Leisingera sp. NJS204: one gene and its partner. The protein of the gene in region 2 binds, or shares a complex with, the protein of the main gene of each other region. Links are inferred from orthologs where the notes say so. Each region holds a gene or a part of one and is shown on either strand. Other genes may lie near its edges.

The links.
Region 1: the proteins of rpsG (region 2) and tig are in contact, whole or in part, in a crystal structure (PDB 3GTY), measured with the Thermotoga maritima proteins. The link is inferred for Leisingera sp. NJS204 from one-to-one orthologs. Residues at the interface, in WP_004081843.1 of Thermotoga maritima: Lys34, Lys52, Lys55, Glu59, Arg62, Gln63, Glu66, Asn67, Lys69, Val71, Arg95, Ala109, Lys110, Lys111, Gly112, Arg113, Pro114, Glu117, Glu121, Ile124, Ala125, Tyr127, Asn128, Asn129, Thr130, Gly131, Lys135, Asp139, Arg142, Met143; in WP_004081061.1 of Thermotoga maritima: Glu122, Val124, Val129, Leu130, Tyr133, Glu188, Gly259, Ile262, Tyr263, Glu266, Ser270, Glu273, Gln274, Glu277, Arg308, Gln311, Ile312, Ser315, Tyr316, Glu325, Arg329, Arg336, Leu363, Phe366, Trp367, Arg373, Leu377, Arg381, Leu384, Glu387.

The regions. Positions count from the first base shown.
Region 1 is NZ_CP035417.1:2,173,410-2,176,614, reverse strand. What follows is about bases 1-2,887. They hold tig (trigger factor), read left to right. Parts: upstream 1-721; coding sequence 722-2,053; downstream 2,054-2,887. Other genes in these bases: ETW24_RS10645 (hypothetical protein), read right to left, coding at 2,799-2,887; ETW24_RS10650 (HTTM domain-containing protein), read right to left, coding at 2,119-2,802; ETW24_RS10660 (porin), read left to right, coding at 1-525. Also shown: more of ETW24_RS10645, read right to left, coding at 2,888-3,205. UniProt on the Bacillus subtilis protein: Involved in protein export. Acts as a chaperone by maintaining the newly synthesized protein in an open conformation. Functions as a peptidyl-prolyl cis-trans isomerase.
Region 2 is NZ_CP035417.1:3,580,828-3,583,965, reverse strand. What follows is about bases 1-2,820. They hold rpsG (30S ribosomal protein S7), read left to right. Parts: upstream 1-1,085; coding sequence 1,086-1,556; downstream 1,557-2,820. Other genes in these bases: fusA (elongation factor G), read left to right, coding at 1,575-2,820; rpsL (30S ribosomal protein S12), read left to right, coding at 699-1,070; ETW24_RS17485 (putative rhamnosyl transferase), read right to left, coding at 1-312. In the rest of the region: more of fusA, read left to right, coding at 2,821-3,138.

The DNA of each region.
Region 1 (3,205 bases), 1.4 Mb from region 2 along the record:
GAACTTGCGGGATTCACCCTGTCCACCTCTTACGGCACTGACGTGCTGAAGGACGCAAACGACCGCGAAAGCTATGACGTGGCGGTGCGTTGGGCCAATGACGACGCGGCAGGTTTTGCCATCGACAGCGGCATCGGCGCCTCCTGGACCGAAGAAACCGGCAAGGCCGACCAGCGCGATATTTCCGGCTCCTTCGCAGTGCTGCACAAGGCAACCGGCCTGTCGCTGAACCTGGCTGCGGGCGAGCGCGACATTGCGGGCACCTATGCCTATGCAAAGCTGGGCTATAAGGCGGATCTGATCGCGGCGGGCTCCACCGCGTTCTCGGTTGATTACTACGATGGTTCGGACATGGTGACCGCCGGTGACAGCGCCGAGTCCTGGGGCATTGCCGCGGTCCAGAAGATCGACGCTTACAATGTCGAAACCTATCTGGCCTACCGTGACTATTCCTATGCTGATACCAGCGCCGCCACCTATCAGGATGCCAATGTGATCCTGGCCGGTGCCCGCTGGAAGTTCTGAACCTTCCTCCCTCGGTTGCAGAACGGAAAACACGCCCCTTTGCGGGCGTGTTTTTCTGTTGTGCGGCCCGGAAATCCGCGGGATTGCGCGGTAAACCGGCAATGCCTCTTGCGCCGGGGCGCCGGGGGAAATAGAAGACCGCAAATTGTCTGGGGGCGCCTGTGCGCACGCGCCCCGAATCTCTATGGGGTATAGGATGCAGGTCACCGAGACGCTGAACGAAGGTCTGAAACGCGGCTACGCCATCACCGTCACGGCTGCCGAGCTGGACGCGAAGGTCAACGACAAGCTCGTCGAAGCACAGCCGGAAGTCGAAATGAAAGGTTTCCGCAAGGGCAAGGTGCCGATGGCACTGCTGAAAAAGCAGTTCGGCCAGCGCCTGATCGGCGAAGCCATGCAGGAAGCCGTTGACGGCGCCATGAACCAGCACTTCGAGGACAGCGGCGACCGTCCGGCGCAGCAGCCCGACGTGAAAATGACCAACGAAGACTGGAAAGAAGGCGACGACGTCAACGTCGAGCTGGCCTACGAGGCGCTGCCGGAAATCCCCGAGGTCGATTTCTCCGGTGTTGAGCTGGAAAAGCTGGTTGTAAAGGCAGAAGAAGAAGCCGTCACCGAAGCGCTGACCAACCTGGCAGACACTGCCAAGGAATTCGAAGCCCGCGAAGACGGTGCGGCTGCGGAAGACGGCGACCAGGTTGTGATCGACTTCGTCGGCCGGATCGACGGCGAAGCCTTTGAAGGCGGCGCAGGCGACGACTACCCGCTGGCTCTGGGTTCCAACTCCTTTATCCCTGGCTTTGAAGAGCAGCTGATCGGCTCCAAAGCCGGTGAAGAAAAAGACGTGACCGTGTCTTTCCCGGAAGAATACGGCGCCGAGCATCTGGCAGGCAAAGAAGCCGTGTTCTCCTGCACCGTGAAAGAGGTGAAAGCCCCGAAAGCGGCCGAGATCAACGACGAACTGGCCACCAAATTCGGCGCTGACGATCTGGATGCGCTGAAAGCCCAGATCACCGAGCGTCTGGAAGCCGAATATGCCGGTGCAGCACGTGCTGTGATGAAGCGTGCGCTGCTGGACCAGCTGGACACTCTGGTCTCCTTTGACCTGCCGCCGTCGCTGGTCGAGGCCGAAGCCAAGCAGATCGCGCATCAGCTGTGGCACGAGGACAACCCGGAAGTCGAAGGCCACGATCACCCCGAGATCGAAACCACCGACGAGCACAACACCCTGGCCGAGCGCCGCGTGCGCCTGGGCCTGCTGCTGGCCGAGCTGGGCCAGAAAGCCGAAGTCGAAGTGACCGACGCCGAAATGACCCAGGCGATCATGGCGCAGGCGCGTCAGTATCCGGGCCAGGAACGCCAGTTCTTTGAATTCATCCAGCAGAACGCCCAGATGCAGCAGCAGCTGCGCGCGCCGCTGTTTGAAGACAAGGTTGTCGACCACATCGTCGAGCAGGCGAAGGTTACGGAGAAAGAAGTCTCCAAGGACGATCTGCAGAAAGCTGTCGAGGCGCTGGACGAGGAGTAATCCTCTCTGCCGACCGCGTTACGGAAAGGCCGCCTTTGGGGCGGCCTTTTTCGTTGCGGCCGGCCTTACAGAACAACCCGGTCCTGCAGCCAAAACAAGGACGGATAGGCGGCCAGCCAGATCCAGAAGAACCGGTTCAGCCCGAACAGGCAGGCATTGGCCAGATGGAACAGCGCGGCGGTGAACAGCGCCAGCACCAATGCCTCGCGGCTGAACAGGGCCAGCGGAAACAGCACCTCGAACGACATCACGGCCCAGCCCATGGCCCACAGCAGCCGCGGGCGGTCCGCCAGCCCGCGCAGGTCCTCGCTGACCGGGTAGGCGGAGAAGCGGAAAACGTCCTGAAGCGCGCGGCCGGAACGCCACTCGGGGTTCACGATCTTCACCTGGCCGGAAATGAAGTAGCAAATCACCAGCTGCCCGGCGAGATAGGCGAACGCGTATTCCTGCCACTGTTCGGAGGGCAGCCAGCGGGCTGCAGTGAGGCAGCAAAGAACCAGAAGGCTCATCTTGTCGCTGCCGCCGTTATACGGGCCTTGGAAGCGCTGCAGGATCATGAGGCCAGTTCCGAGCAGTCCCAGCAGCATCCAAGGCGTGGCAATGCCGAACAGCAGGAACCCGGACAATACCAGGCGGGGCCCGTAAATCACTTGTTCATTCCGGAAGCCCGCCAGATGTTCGGCGCTTTGCTGCAGAAAAGCGAGCGCCAGCAGGATCTCGGTCATGCGCAAGGCCATCTCCAGGCTCATGCAAATGCCATCCCGGCAATCAGAAACGGGTCGGATAGGTAGGTGACAGCCTTGACCAGCTGGCCATCCTCGGCACGGTCGGTAAAAACCAGCCGGAACTGCAGATAGGGCAGCCGGGCAGCGGGCGGCAATGTGCGCTCCAGCTCGGCGGTGATGCGGCGCAGGATTTCCTGCTGGCTGTGGCCGGATGGCGCCAGCGTCAGCCGTTCCGCGCAGCTGACCAGGAACAGGTTTTCGTTCCAGCGCGGGTTCCACAGCATCCGGCAGGCCATTTCCCAGGGCGCCAGGTGCTGCGGGCGCGGCCGGAATTCATGCCATTGGGCTGGCGTGCTGGCGGCATTGGCAAGCATGGCCCATTCCACCCGTGGCGACGGGTCCACCGATTTGAAGAAACGCCAGGACG
Region 2 (3,138 bases):
ATCTTTCATCACCTCGCGATGCCTGCGCGGCGGCTCTGCGTGAAGCTGGATTTGCGGTATGTCCGCGATCAGATCCTGCAGCCGGTCGCGGTGAACCTGCGGCAGGCTGTCGCCGATTACCATGATCAGGTCGAAATCCTGATCAGTCTGCTCCCGCAGGCAGGGCAGAGCGACGGTTTCCAGCAGCCGGAACCGCTCCTCCATCCGGGCTTCGGCATAGAGATAGGCAATCCGCTCCTCAATCGTTTCATGCTCTACTTGGAACCCGCCGATGGCCGGATAGGAAAACCGGCACAATCCGATGACTTGCATTCTGAAATCCGTCTTATACTAAAGCGCTGCCGCCGCGACTATGCCGCTCAGCCTTGCCGCGGGCAAGGGCGGGCAGGGCGCGCGGACACGCGTGCAGACCTGCCGGCGGCAGGGCGGCCCCCGCCCGCTGTTGACAACCTTGGCGACTCCCCATATACGCGCGCTTATCCGGCACCCGGAGTGTATTCTTCGAAAGCCGAATTCAAAATTGCAGTGGCTCAAGGCTTGGGCACTTTTACCACCCGGGCCCTCTGTAACCTCACCGCGTCGTCTCACCTCGGAATGGGAGCGATTGCGGTTTTTGCGCTTGTGGACGCACAAGTGCAGCGAAATCACCCGCACGCGCCGGCGTGCATGACAGTGTTGCGAAAACGGGGAAAACCTGAATGCCAACGATCCAGCAGCTGATCCGCAAGCCGCGTCAGCCGAAACGCAAAGTTTCGAAGTCCCAGCACCTCGAGCAGTGCCCGCAGAAGCGCGGCGTCTGCACCCGCGTGTACACCACCACACCGAAGAAACCGAACTCCGCTATGCGGAAAGTTGCGAAGGTCCGCCTGACCAACGGTTTCGAAGTGATCTCCTACATCCCCGGTGAAAGCCACAACCTTCAGGAGCACTCTGTGGTTCTGATCCGTGGCGGCCGGGTAAAAGACCTTCCGGGTGTCCGTTACCACATCCTGCGCGGTGTTCTGGATACCCAGGGCGTTAAAGACCGTAAACAACGCCGTTCGAAGTACGGCGCCAAGCGTCCTAAGTAAGAAGGAGAGGCTGATATGTCACGTCGTCACGCCGCCGAAAAACGCGAAGTCCTGCCCGACGCCAAGTTCGGCGACCGCGTTCTGACCAAATTCATGAACAACCTGATGATCGACGGCAAGAAGTCGGTCGCAGAGCGTATCGTCTACAACGCCTTTGACCGCGTTGAAGGCAAAATCAAGCGCGCTCCGGTTGAAGTGTTCCACGAAGCTCTCGACAACATCAAACCCTCGGTCGAAGTCCGTTCGCGCCGTGTGGGCGGTGCCACCTACCAGGTGCCGGTTGAAGTCCGCCCCGAGCGCCGTGAAGCACTGGCAATCCGCTGGCTGATCACTGCTGCGCGCAAGCGCAACGAAAACACCATGGAAGAGCGCCTTGCAGGCGAGCTGATGGACGCTGTCCAGTCCCGTGGCACCGCAGTGAAAAAGCGCGAAGACACCCACAAGATGGCCGAGGCGAACAAAGCCTTCAGCCATTACCGCTGGTAAGCCGGAGGACCTAGACCTATGGCACGCGACTATCCGCTAGAACTGTACCGTAACTTCGGTATCATGGCGCACATCGATGCAGGTAAAACCACCTGCTCCGAGCGCATCCTGTATTACACCGGCAAATCCCACAACATCGGTGAGGTGCACGACGGTGCAGCCACCATGGACTGGATGGAGCAGGAGCAGGAACGCGGCATCACCATCACTTCGGCTGCGACCACCACCTTCTGGGAACGCACCGAAGACGGTGAAACCGCTGACTCGCCCAAGCACCGCCTGAACATCATCGACACCCCCGGCCACGTTGACTTCACCATCGAAGTTGAACGCTCGCTGGCGGTTCTCGACGGTGCTGTCTGTGTTCTGGACGCCAACGCCGGTGTTGAGCCGCAGACCGAAACCGTGTGGCGTCAGGCTGACCGCTACAAGGTTCCGCGCATGGTGTTCGTCAACAAGATGGACAAGATCGGCGCTGACTTCTTCAACTGCGTTGAAATGATCGAAGACCGCACCGGCGCCCGCGCGGTTCCGGTTGGTGTGCCGATCGGCGCCGAAACCGAGCTGGAAGGCCTGGTTGACCTGGTCAACATGGAAGAATGGCTGTGGCAGGGCGAAGACCTTGGCGCATCGTGGATCAAAGCACCGATCCGCGACAGCCTGAAAGACATGGCTGACGAATGGCGCGGTAAGATGATCGAGGCGGCCGTCGAAATGGACGACGACGCCATGGAAGCTTACCTGGAAGGCGAAGAGCCTGACGTGCCGACCCTGCGCAAACTGCTGCGCAAAGGCACGCTGGAAATGGCCTTTGTGCCGGTTCTGGGCGGTTCTGCGTTTAAAAACAAAGGCGTGCAGCCGCTGCTGAACGCTGTGATCGACTATCTGCCCAGCCCGCTGGACGTTGTTGATTACATGGGCTTCAAACCCGGTGACGAAGAAGAAGTCCGTGACATCGCCCGCCGTGCGGACGACAGCATGGCCTTCTCCGGCCTGGCGTTCAAAATCATGAACGACCCCTTTGTCGGCTCGCTGACCTTTACCCGGATCTATTCCGGTGTCCTGAACAAGGGCGACACGCTCTTGAACTCGACCAAAGGCAAGAAAGAGCGCGTTGGCCGGATGATGATGATGCACTCGAACAACCGTGAGGAGATCACGGAAGCGTTCGCGGGCGACATCATCGCGCTGGCAGGTCTGAAAGACACCACAACCGGTGACACCATCTGCGCTGTCAACGATCCGGTCGTGCTGGAAACCATGACCTTCCCCGATCCGGTTATCGAAATCGCGGTTGAGCCCAAGACCAAGGCCGACCAGGAGAAAATGTCCCAGGGTCTGCAGCGTCTTGCTGCCGAGGATCCGTCCTTCCGCGTCGAGACCGACATCGAGTCCGGTCAGACCATCATGAAGGGCATGGGCGAACTTCACCTGGACATCCTGGTTGACCGTCTCAAGCGGGAATTCAAGGTCGAAGCCAACATCGGTGCGCCGCAGGTTGCCTACCGCGAGACCATCTCCAAAGAGGTCGAGCATTCCTACACCCACAAGAAACAGTCGGGTGGTTCGGGCCAGTTCGCCG